4 regions of the Pedobacter sp. HDW13 genome follow, and region 4 is predicted to be linked to each of the others. Evidence: riboswitches for the same ligand, from Rfam matches in the RefSeq annotation. Region 4 holds a riboswitch; each other region holds the start of a gene.
What was found. Region 4 has a riboswitch for S-adenosylmethionine ahead of G7074_RS20040 (peroxiredoxin). Riboswitches for the same ligand answer to the same signal wherever they lie in the genome.
Positions count from the first base shown of each region.

Region 1: linked by a shared signal. The riboswitch ahead of metH (methionine synthase) and the one ahead of G7074_RS20040 (peroxiredoxin) in region 4 are both predicted to bind S-adenosylmethionine.
Region 2: linked by a shared signal. The riboswitch ahead of G7074_RS22830 (O-acetylhomoserine aminocarboxypropyltransferase/cysteine synthase family protein) and the one ahead of G7074_RS20040 (peroxiredoxin) in region 4 are both predicted to bind S-adenosylmethionine.
Region 3: linked by a shared signal. The riboswitch ahead of G7074_RS25065 (SusC/RagA family TonB-linked outer membrane protein) and the one ahead of G7074_RS20040 (peroxiredoxin) in region 4 are both predicted to bind S-adenosylmethionine.

Region 1 is NZ_CP049868.1:2,712,180-2,715,351, reverse strand. It holds gene metH (methionine synthase) at 1-1,519, opposite strand, end outside; SAM riboswitch class I at 1,683-1,786, opposite strand; gene G7074_RS11545 (Bax inhibitor-1/YccA family protein) at 1,903-2,658, opposite strand; gene G7074_RS11540 (hypothetical protein) at 2,698-3,172, opposite strand, start outside.
Region 2 is NZ_CP049868.1:5,473,831-5,477,002, reverse strand. It holds gene G7074_RS22835 (hypothetical protein) at 1-608, opposite strand, end outside; SAM riboswitch class I at 822-932, shown strand; gene G7074_RS22830 (O-acetylhomoserine aminocarboxypropyltransferase/cysteine synthase family protein) at 1,206-2,537, shown strand; gene metX (homoserine O-acetyltransferase) at 2,571-3,172, shown strand, end outside.
Region 3 is NZ_CP049868.1:6,036,153-6,039,324, reverse strand. It holds gene G7074_RS25075 (AraC family transcriptional regulator) at 1-137, shown strand, start outside; gene G7074_RS25070 (peroxiredoxin) at 177-1,448, opposite strand; SAM riboswitch class I at 1,587-1,693, shown strand; gene G7074_RS25065 (SusC/RagA family TonB-linked outer membrane protein) at 2,013-3,172, shown strand, end outside.
Region 4 is NZ_CP049868.1:4,738,176-4,741,347, forward strand. It holds gene G7074_RS20035 (ABC-F family ATP-binding cassette domain-containing protein) at 1-821, opposite strand, end outside; SAM riboswitch class I at 1,399-1,504, shown strand; SAM riboswitch class I at 1,537-1,647, shown strand; gene G7074_RS20040 (peroxiredoxin) at 1,821-3,137, shown strand; gene G7074_RS20045 (peroxiredoxin) at 3,159-3,172, shown strand, end outside.

The sequences.
Region 1 (3,172 bases), 2.0 Mb from region 4:
TTTCGTTTACAAGAATATCGTAACTTCTTTTACAAATTTCTTTTCTGCGTTCGTAATTATCGGCCTGTCCTTGCTCATCAAAAGCCATTACCACAACCGCAGCACCATACTGCATAATTTTACGGGCACTTTCGCGGAATTTATCTTCGCCTTCTTTCAAGGAAATAGAGTTCACAATCCCCTTGCCTTGCAGGCATTTTAAGCCATTCTCAATCACGGACCATTTTGATGAATCGACCATAATGGGTAGTTTGGCAATATCAGGTTCAGAAGCAATCAGGTTCAGGAATTTGGTCATGGCTGCTTCCGAATCAAGCATCCCCTCATCCATATTCACGTCAATAACCTGCGCGCCACCTTCTACCTGCTGTAATGCAACTGCTAAAGCAGCTTCATAATCGCCACCTAAAATCAGTTTCGAGAATTTTGGCGATCCGGTAATATTAGTTCTTTCGCCTATATTTACAAAAATACTTTCTGGGGTAATGGTTACAGGTTCAAGTCCGCTTAAACGCATATGAGGTTCGAGCACAGGTAATTTTCTAGGCTCAGCTTTCCGGGCATTTTTAGCAATGCAACCAATGTGATCAGGTGTGGTACCGCAACAACCACCAACAATATTCACAAAGCCTGATGCAATAAAATCATCAACCAGGTGAGCGGTTTCGTGTGGTTGTTCATCATAAGCTCCAAACTCGTTGGGTAAACCTGCATTTGGATAAGCCGAAACATAACAACCTGCTTTTGCGGCAAGCTCTTCGATATGCGGACGCATTTCTTTAGCTCCCAATGCACAGTTAAAACCGATACTTAATGGTTTGGCATGCATTACCGAGTTTAAGAAAGCCTCCGCCGTTTGGCCCGACAATGTTCTTCCTGAAGCATCGGTAATGGTCCCCGAGATCATAATCTCGAGCTTACGACCAATTACTTCTTCGTATTTTTTAATGGCCACAATAGCCACTTTTGCATTTAGGGTATCAAAAATGGTTTCGATCAACAACACATCCGAGCCACCATCTACCAACCCACGAACCTGCTCGTAATAAGCTGCTTCTAATTCATCAAAATAAACCGCCCTAAAACCAGGATCGTTAACATTCGGCGACATAGAAAGGGTACGGTTGGTTGGGCCAATGGCACCTGCAACAAAACACTTGCGATCGGGATTAGCCGCCATAAACTCGTCGGCCGCTTCTTTGGCTACCCTTGCTCCTTCAAAACTCATTTCGTAAGAAAGGTCTTCCATTTGGTAATCGGCCATCGAAATTCGCTGTGTACTAAAGGTATTGGTTTCGATAATATCGGCACCAGCAGCCATGTACTCGAGGTGTATGGTTTTGATAATATCGGGGCGTGTAATGTTAAGCAAATCGTTATTGCCTTTTACATCACAGGGATGATCTTTAAAGCGTTCCCCTCTAAAATCCTCTTCGGTTAGGGTATATCGCTGAATCATGGTACCCATTGCACCATCAATCACCAAAATACGTTTTTCTAATTCTTCTCTAATGCTCATTGTTGTTGTTGTAGCAAGTAGCAAGTATCAAGCGTTGAAATATTGATAACTCACTTTTTATTAGGTGGCAGCAAAAAGTAAAGGCAAAATTGTCTTAATACTTCATACTTGTTTCCTAAATTAATGGCTTATCTAAAAAGTTGGTACGTGAATCGTAATCCTAAACTTATCTGTTTCCGCTATTTGCAGAATAGAATTTAGCACCTTGTGTGGCACAGGTTGCTAAGACTTCGTTGGGTCTAATCCCTCCGTCTTTCTTAATAAGCATACAAAAATGCAACAAAGCGGCATCATTTCCAAAAATTATCGCCTTGTGGCCAAATAAAATTACAAAGGCCATGCAAAACTGCACAGCCTTAAGAATATTGTTCTGTTTAAACCGTTTATTTTCTGCTTCCGAAAATGCGTAGTAAGAACAGGAAGATGTTTAAGAAATCCAGGTATAAAGATAACGCAGCTACAATCGCCATTTTCTTAGATTCAATCTGAAGAACCTGTTCTCCGCTGGCCTCAATACCTTCGCCAATTCTTTTAATCTTTTGCACATCATAAGCTGTTAATGCAGTAAATATTGCAATGCCAATAAAAGCCATAAACAAGCTGAACTGTTCGCTCTGAATAAACATATTAATTACACTGGCAATTACTAAACCAATTACCCCAACCATCAGAATCGGACCAAATTTGCTTAGATCGATATTGGTTGTATAACCCATAAATGCCATAATTCCAAATATTCCGGCTGCACCTGCAAAACAGCTTACTACCGAACCTGAAGTATATGTTAACAAGATAAAGCTTAAGCTAATTCCGGTTAATACAGAGTAAAGCACAAATACGCCTATTAAAGCAGGTAATGATAACCGGCTTAAACCAAAGCCCATTAATAAAACCAGGCCTAGCGGAGCGAACATGGCTATATAACCAAATATAGACATACTAACTTTGCCTGTTGCAGGGTTAATATTTAAAAGATACTGCATTAACTGCTCGTTGGTACCGAAAAGATAAGCAGCTACTGTAGATAAACTCAATGCAACGAACATCCATAAGAAAACGTTAGCGAAGAATTTTTTAGACACAGATTTTTCCTGTACAAAAACACTGTTGTCCTGATATTGATAATTTTGTTGTTCCATTTTAATTTTTTGCGTGTTAAATTATATAAAAATAAACATTTAGTTCAATCTTTTTGTCAGCAATTCTTCAACTTTTTTAAAGAACTGCAGTGGCTTTAATGTACGCCAAGGCAGATTATCGAAATCGCCGCCAAAGTTAATGTAATAATCGATGTTGTTATCGCGAAACTCGGCAATTACATGTTCCTGAAAATTCACACCAACAATCCAGCCATCTTCCACCTCCTGAAACCACTCTTCGTAATAGCTATCATCAGAAGCATGGAAATTGAGCACATTTTCTCCGATGAGGATAAATTTATTAATGCCTTCATCCATCATCAACTCTACCACATCGCGTTTGAGCAACATAATATCGTTGTTGATGGCATCGTTCCACTCACCGATAAACTCTATTATGGCATAACCGCGATCGTAATCGGCATACAGCACCTTCATGTACAGTGTGCTCGATCCAAATTCATCCCATTGTGGGTGAAGTAAAAAGTTATAAATCTGCTTATCGAAGTAAAGC
Region 2 (3,172 bases), 740 kb from region 4:
TCCATTACATCAAAAGGTAAAATACCCAAAGCACCACCTTCTAACTGGGTAAGTTGCTTAGGTGTAAGTAACTTAATGGCAGTAAGTTTAACCTGGCCGCTGTAATCGGCAAATTTTGTGCGGGCAATAATGGTCCACAATAAAACCTGAATATCGTGCTGTTCTACTTCGGGGTGCTTTTCGGCACTCTTTAATATCGATACTACAATTTCTTCTTTGGGTCCTAAAACCGGAGCAAACATGTAGCCATCGCCTTTTGAAGGGGCAAAGGTTCCGGCTTTAAGGCAATAGCTTTTATTGGTCATTTCGTAAAAACCTTCGCAAAGCACATAACCGCCCTCCGGATTTTTAGGTAATAAATATAAAGGCTGAAATTTCTCCTTCGATTTAAAATCGGGCATCATCTCGCCTTCGCGATTCACATCTTCAAAACTGGTGGTAATGGCAGCAGGCTGTTTCAGGAATTTATCAACCCCTAAGGCTTTAGCACCCTGTGCTGTACCCACTTTTAGTAGTTTATCTTTTAAGCCACCAAACTGGGCATTAACGTTATTTAAGCAGGCAACAGTAAATAGTATTGCCAAACCATAGAATTTTACATTTTTCATGATGATTAGATTTAGATAGGTAACACAAACTTAAAGTTTTAACCATTAACTTTATATTAAAATATTTAAGGAGCCTTAATTATTTAAAATTAGCACCCTCATTCACAGTAGCTTGCTTTAAATTCAAAATTTTATTTTGTGGATTAAAATTAAATTCAGACATTTGGAATATTATTTGGCAATAAGCTAAGTAAAAGTCAATCTTCAGAGGTTGATTTATAAAGAAGTGGCGAGAGACTGGCTCCATGACCCACTGGCAACCCTCAGAAAGAGAAGGTGCCAATTCCTGACTGGCTAACACGGTGTTATCTGGTGATATAAATTTTAACTGATGAAAACATTAAATCTTCAATCGCTAAGCGAACCTGGTTCAAACCTTAAAAAAGTAGAAGATCTTTCTATGTCTTTTATGTGTTGCAATATGCAGGCGATTACTTGTATGTGCTGTTGCATACAGTAATTTAAAAATCTTCCCTTTTTGTGTTTTTCAAACTGGAAGGTCCCGCTAAAACGGGATACGCCCACACAGCTTTAACCTTTAGGTTAATCTGATCCCTACAGATTATTCAACATTTAAAAATTTAAGCATTAAAGATTATGTCAACTTCATATAAATTCGAAACTTTACAAATACACGCAGGTCAGGAAATCGATCCAACTACAGGCTCAAGGGCTGTTCCTATTTATCAAACCACTTCATACGGTTTTAAAAATGCTGAGCATGGAGCCAATTTATTTGCTTTAAAAGAGTTCGGTAATATCTATACCAGGATCATGAACCCAACCAGCGATGTTTTCGAAAAACGCATTGCAGCTTTAGAAGGTGGCGTAGCAGCATTAGCAGTAGCATCTGGTCAGGCAGCACAATTTATTGCCTTAAATAATATCCTGGAGGCTGGCGACAGCATTGTTTCTTCATCTCATGTTTACGGCGGTACTTATAATCAGTTTAAAGTAGCGTTTAAGCGTTTGGGTATTCATGTTGATTTTGCTAACCCGGATGTGCCAGAAGAATTTGAAGCTAAAATTACCGATAAAACAAAAGCTATTTATTTAGAGACTATCGGTAACCCGGCATTTAGTGTGCCCGATTTTGAAAAAATTGCGGCTATTGCCAAAAAATATGATCTTCCTTTAGTTGTTGATAATACTTTCGGTGCTGCAGGTTACCTGTTTAAACCATTAGAACATGGCGCTAACGTAGTGGTACAATCGGCTACCAAATGGATTGGCGGACATGGAACCAGCATTGGTGGTGTAATTGTTGATGGCGGAAATTATAACTGGGGAAATGGTAAGTTTCCACAATTTAGTCAACCATCAGAAGGCTACCATGGTTTGGTTTTTAGCGATGTTTTCGGTGTCGACGGTCCTTTTGGCAATATTCAGTTTATTATTCGTGCCCGTGTAGAAGGTTTAAGGGATTTAGGTCCGGCTATTGCGCCGTTCAACTCTTTCCTGTTATTGCAAGGTCTCGAAACTTTATCGCTTCGTGTACAACGCCATGTAGATAATGCTTTAGAATTGGCTACCTGGTTAGAAAATCACCCGGCAGTTAAAGAAGTGGCTTATCCTGGTTTGGCCAGCAGTAAATACAATAATTTGGCAAAGAAATATTTAAGCAATGGCTTTGGAGCAGTTTTATCTTTCGAGTTAAACGGCAGCAAAGAAAGAGCAACCCAATTAATCGATAATTTAAAACTGATTTCGCACCTCGCAAACGTGGGCGATGCCAAAACGCTGATTATCCAGCCATCGGCTACCACACACCAGCAATTAAGCGATAGCGAACAACTGGCTGCAGGTGTTAAACCGAACTCGCTTCGCGTATCAGTTGGTATCGAGCATATCGACGACATTAAGGCCGATTTTGAGCAGGCTTTTGCAGCAATTGGCTTATCAGTAAGTACAGCCAGTTTACAAGCCTAATCCTTTTTTTATTACCATCAGCATTATTTTAGCATGAGCACAGCATCAACATATCAATATAACAAACAATTTAAGCTCGAAAGCGGAAAAAAAATCCGTAACCTGCAAATCGCTTATCAAACATATGGCAAATTAAACACAAAGAAAGATAACGTAATATGGGTTTGCCATGCGCTTACTGCCAATGCCGATGTTTTTGAATGGTGGGAAGGTTTGTTTGGGCAAAACGCTTTATTCAATCCAAACGATCATTATATTATTTGTGCTAATGTTTTAGGCTCTAATTATGGTACAACCAATCCTTTAAGTACCAATCCGGTTAACAGCCTGCCTTATTACTTGTCGTTTCCGCAGTTTACCATCCGCGATTTTGTATCAGCGCACCAGCTTTTAGCGGCGCATTTACAAATCGATACCATTAAACTATTAATTGGTGGCTCGTTAGGTGGACAACAAGCTGTTGAATGGAGCATTATTGAGCCGAATAAAATTGAGAACCTGATTTTAGTGGCTACTAATGCCGTGCATTCGCCCTGGGGAATTGCCTTTAACGAAAGTCAGCGACTAGCCATTACTACCGACCGTACTTTTTATGCCAATAAGCCTGATGGAGGCATTAAAGGTTTGAAAGCAGC
Region 3 (3,172 bases), 1.3 Mb from region 4:
TTACCGATGGCGAAAGGCAAATCGGTAACCTGGCTTACGAATGTGGTTTTAATAGTCTGTCTAATTTTAACCGGTTTTTTAAAGAAGCCAAAGGTGTAACCCCACGCGATTACAAAAAGATGGTGGCTACGGCTTAGTACTTTTAATTAACCAGGGAACAAAGGTTTAGATTGCATTTACTTCTTCAATAAAGCATCAATCTCGGTATTAAACTCTTTTTTAAATTCGTCGTAAAATTTGCCTGTAGCCGGACCATTAAAGCCGGTGTGTATTTGGGCAACATTTCCCTGTTTATCGATAATAATGGTAGTAGGGAAAGATACAAACGAATCTAATGCAGGTAAGGATTCGGCTACCACTTGTTTATCGGCTGTACCGGCAATAACCTGATCGTATTCGATACCAAAGCGCTCTCGGAAACGGCTCATTACTTTTTTAGCATATTCTGGCTCAGTAGAGCGTTCGTAATGTAAGGCAATAACCTCTACACCACGTTTCTTGTTTTCTTTATACCAAGGGGCAATAAAGGTAGCTTCATCTACACAATTGGGGCACCAGCTGCCAGTGATGGTTAAAACAACTACCTTGTTTTTGTATTTTTCATCTTTTAACGAAATCTTTTTTCCATTAACATCTGCGAAACTAAAATCGAGGGTTTTATAACCCGGTTTCAGGTAGGTGAGTTTGTAGGCATCGGGCAGGGCAGCGTTGGCATTCTTAACACCTGTAAAAGGCTGACTTCCTCTTGCACCTAAGATTTCACCGCTTAAAGTGCCATTGGACTGGAAAGTGCCTTTGTAGTAAGCAGGAGAGGAGCCAATAAAGCTTGATAACTGAAATTCGTTACCTTCTACCACGCCTTCCAGGTAGCGCGAATCGCCGGTTACACGTAAAAAAGTACCGGTAAGTTTGTTGCCTGTTTGCTTAAATAAACCTACTGTTTTTTCGTCCTTGCCATTTGGCGATTTGAAAACCACATCGTAGCTTCCGGAGTAATTGGCTGTTACAGGTTTACCGTCTGTTTCGAAACGGTAGTTTTTACGCTCGGCTACAATGGCCAAAGGTTTACCGGTCTGGCCTTGTTTTCTTAATGTGCCGGTAAGCTGATCGCCAGTTATGGCAAATGCCAGTTCGTTATCAAACTGATCGAGTTTGACAAAAAGCGAATCGGCAGTTTGTTTAACTAAACCGCCTTCAAAACTTTCTTCGGCATTGCGGAAATATAATTTCTGCTGACCATTTTTTTCGTTGATATCAAAGTTGAAAGGGATTTCCAATCCTTCTTTTACTTTGGCAACTCCGCGCCAGCTGCCGAGTGCTACAAAGGCATTAGACTTTTCTTTATGGGCTTTTACCCCTGTATGATTGGCCAATACGGTTTGATCTTGTGCAAAGGATATGGTAGTTGATATGGTCAAAACGGCTGTGAAAATTGATTTCAGATTCATTGGGATGTGTTTTAATCGACTAAATTGGTCGACAAATATACGGCTCGTATTTGGCAAGAAAAAATTTTCAGATAAAAAATATATAAAAACTATAGAATTACTGGATTTAATTATACCTTTGCCCCAGTTATTTAAAAATGCTTATCAAGAAAGGCGGAGGGAATGGCCCTGTGAAGCCTTAGCAACCATCTAAGTTTTAGAAATGGTGCTAATTCCATCCCGGATGAATCTGGGGTAGTTAAGTCAGCAGTTTGCGTTATCCTTATTAATATGGAGCACTTCTGACTTTTGGTTGAGGTGCTTTTTTTGTACCCGGGCTTTTTTGAAAGTAACTTATTTACTAATGATCATTTCCAGATGAAAAAAACAGACGTACTAAAATCTATTTATTTAAACCAAACGAGGTATTTCCGAATGCGTATGCCCTGTTAAGATGCATTCATTTTAACGGGCTTTTAAGCTAACCAATCCTTTCATTTTTTAAACAAAAAATACGGTTTATAGCCGTGGTGGAAAGGTATTGCCCAAATTATTGTCTCCATTAACTAATTATTACAACACAAGATGTTCAAAAAAATTAAATCAATAGCGTTTATTTTGCTGCTCTTTACGGCGCAGCAGTTACTTGCGCAAAATGTACCTGTTACAGGTACGGTAAAATCGGCCGAGGGCGAAACCCTGCCGGGTGTTTCTGTTTTGATCAAAGAAACCAAACAAGCTACCACTACCGATGGTAAAGGGGTTTTTAGCATTAACGCACCCGAAAAAGCTACCCTTATATTCTCATACATTGGCTTTAAAACCCAGGAAATACCTGTTGTTAAAGGTAGTCCTATCGCTGTGGTATTGCAATCGAGCGATCAGTCGCTTGATGAGGTTGTAGTTACTGCTTTAGGTATATCGCGCCAAAAGAAATCGCTGGGTTATGCCGTTCAGGAATTAAAGGGGCAGGATTTGGCCGAAGCTAAAGAATCGAACCTGGTTAATGCCCTGGCTGGTAAAATTGCCGGTGTAAGGGTAACCAATAGCCAGGGAAGTATGGGGTCGTCGCGCGTGGTAATCAGGGGTGAAACTTCCATTGCCGGTAACAACCAGCCACTGTTTGTGGTAGATGGAATTCCGGTTGATAACTCGCAGTTAAACTCGGCCGGTGCCCGGGATTATGCCAATACCATTTCGGATATCAATCCTGAAGATATTGAATCAATGAGTGTGCTTAAAGGCCCAAATGCAGCCGCATTGTACGGATCGCGGGCTGCAGCAGGCGTAATCCTCATCAAAACCAAAACCGGTAAATCGAAAAAAGGATTGGGAATTGCCGTTAACTCGAACGCGGTTTTAGAAAGCCTGCTTACCCTTCCGGTATATCAAAATGCTTTTGGACAAGGTTCTGAAGGTAAATTTAGCTATGTGGATGGTGCTGGTAAAGGTTTAAATGACGGGGTTGATGAGAGCTGGGGACCGAAACTGGATGGCAGGCTAATTCCGCAGTTTTTCTCTAAAGGTGTAGCTGTTCCTTTTGAAGCGCATCCGGATAATGTTCGCGATTTTTTCCAAACCGGTTATTCCTTAAATAACGGTGTATCGATTGCAGATGCCGGAGAAAAATACGATTACAGGATCTCTTACAACAATTTAAAACAGGTAGGTATTGTGCCTAATTCGGGACAGGGGAAAAATTCGTTTGTGCTGAATACCAGCCTTAAAATAACCCCGAAATTAAC
Region 4 (3,172 bases):
TTGCTTTGTCCGGCGCTTTTACCACGCTGCTCTTGTTTTTGGCGCTGGTAGGCTACATCGCGTGCTTTCTTCTCTGTTTGTTTAAGTGTTTTGGCCTGTTCGTTAAGCTGTGCATGCAGGGCATTAACCTTTTCCAGCTTTTGCTGCTGATAAAATTCAAAATTGCCACCATAAACCTCAATGCCTTTTTTACTCAGCTCGAGGGTTTTATTCATCAGATTAAGCAAGCTTCTGTCATGACTCACCACCAAAATGGTTGCCTTGCTCTGCGCTATAAATTGATATAATTTTTTTCGGGTTTGGATATCCAAATGGTTGGAAGGTTCATCTAGCAAAATCAGCTCTGGTTGGTGCAGGTTTATGCTGGCCAGGAAAATTTTTGTTTTCTGTCCTCCACTCAGGCTGCCAAGTAACTGATCGGTTGATAAATGTTCTAGTCTCCATTTTTTTAATGCCTGACTTACTTTCTGCTCAATTTCCCAGTCATCATTCAGATCGGTAAAATGCTGCGGATCGGCATCACCAGCCAGAATAGCTTGCAGGGCTTTTAGCTTTTGATCGATGCCAAGTGTGCGGGCAACGGTATACTGGTCGTATTCTCCTAAATGCTGCGGAATGTACCACGGCTTTTCAGGGGTGATGATTTCGCCTGAACCGGGTTGCATAGCACCTGCAAGCATTTTGAGCAAGGTTGATTTGCCTACGCCATTAATGCCCACTAATGCCGCTTTATCGCCGCTGGCAATGTTTAGCGAGAGGTTATTGAAGAGTTGCTCGTTATCGGGATGGGTATAAGAAAGGGATCGGATGATTAAACTCATAGCTAAACATTAGGCAATTGAAAAATATTTACGGGTGTAAAGGTATTATTCTTTTTTGTTTAACAAAAATGTTTAATAAGAATAATTTAGAATCGTATTTACTAATAAGCAGAATATGAGTTGATTAAATCTTAATATACTTCATAACATAAGGTGCAACACTTCGTTGCTTTGTTTATTAAAATGAAAGAAGGTAGGTGGGGAGATATGCTTTTATAAGGCAAATTAAGCGTAAGCCTGATTATTTTTAATAAAGTATACTAAATTGGTAGACTTTTTATATATTTGGCCAATCACCAAATTCTCTTGCCGAATAGCCTGGTGATTTCAGCAATTCATAAAAATAACATCCTGGTTGTGCAATGTGTGGCGCTTTATGTAATGGTGGAAAATTCATTCAGCACAGATGGCGTACAATCCAGGATGTTATTTAAGCTTTTCACAAGATACGATTAAGCCCTCATTACTATCCGATTATCACAGAAAAAATAAATACTATAAAATCTATAGGTTTAATTGGTTTTTAATATTTTTTGTTTTACCTTTACAGCATCTAGTAATTCCACCAATAGTAGATAATTTATACAGAAGAAGGGAGAGGGAGCCTCATCGATCTTCTAGCAACTTTTCAGTAATGAAATAAGTGCTTTACTCATTCCGGAGGTATTCCGGAAAAATAAATTTACTGCATCTAATAATTCCACCACTAGTAGATGATTTATACAGAAGAAGGGAGAGGGAGCCTCGTCGATCTTCTAGCAACTTTTCAGCAATGAAATAAGTGCTTTACTCATTCGTCCGAAATTTTTCGGGGGAAAAATAAATTAACTAAGATATGAAAACACTTAAACTACAAAACTCCTGCTGTTGTAAATAGCATTTACAGTTTCAAACATGCTTTTCTTTTTTGATTAAGCGGCTGGTAATTTACCAGTCATGGAAATGGTATGTCTGCTCCACAGGGTTTTAAAACAGAATTACTAAACTAAAACCATAAACATGAACTTTAAAAACTATCTACCCACACTAAAAGGCCTCTCTTTGGGACTATTGATCAGTAGTTCGGCCTTTTCGGCAACAGTTAAACCACCCGCAGCCTTTATTAAAGAAGGAATATGGCGCGGTGTATTTACGGTGAGCGAATCGGCTGTTCCATTTAATTTCGAATTTAAGGGCAAAGATCCTGAACACGCTGTTTTTACTTTGATAAATGGCACCCGTCGCGATGATTTCCATGTGCAGCGTCTTGGAAAGGATTCGATTTTCGTTAAAATGAATACTTACGATGCAGCCCTGGTGGCCAAAATAGAACCCAATGGTACATTAAGTGGTGAGTATCGGAGTTTGGTACCAGGTTTCAGGGGGAACTCTCTGCCATTTACGGCCGAGCCTGGTAAAACCTACCGCTTTGTAGAGCCCGGTAAAGATGTAAAACCTACTGCCGACCTATCGGGCAAATGGGAACTTAAATTATACAGTAAAGAAGCTGTTCCTGCATCAATTGCGGTGCTGAAACAAAACGGGAATAAGCTTACGGGCGTAATTATGACGGTTGTAGGCGATAGCCGTGAAATTGAAGGCACCATACAAGGAAATGAGTTCGCTTTATCGGGCTTTACCGGTCCAAGTCCTTTTATTATTAAAGGAAAAGTAAATGAAGATGGCACGCTATCAGGAGATCAGGGTTTTGGTATCTATAAAAACATCAAGTTCGATGCCACTAAAAACAACGATGCCAACCTGCCTGATCCCTATAAATTAACCTTTTTAAAAGAAGGCTATAAAAAACTCGATTTCACTTTTCCTGATCTTAAGGGTAAAGCCGTTTCGCTGAGCGACGATAAATACAAAGGCAAAGTGGTAATTGTAGAAATTGTGGGTACCTGGTGTCCGAACTGTACCGACCAGACTGTTTTTCTTTCGCCCTGGTTTAACAAAAACCAAAAACGCGGAGTAGAAGCCATTGCCATTGGTTTTGAACAAAAAGACAGTCTGGCCTATGCCCAGTACACGCTCGGAAAGCTGAGAGATAAATACGATATCAAATACGATATCCTATTCGGTGGGCTGGCCGATAAGAAACTGGTAGCACAGAAACTGCCCGCACTCAACAAATTTATTGCTTTCCCAACTACCATTATCATCGATAGAAAAGGAGAGGTACGCGAAATTTACACCGGTTACACCGGCACGGTAACAGGTAAATATTACGACGATTACGAGAAGAAATTTAATCGCGTACTAGACGAACTGATTGCCGAACCAGCACCAGAAACTGCTGCAGTAAACAAGAATGAATCGATAAAAGGAAAATAATCATTAAAAAACCAAAATAAAATGAGCGTACATAA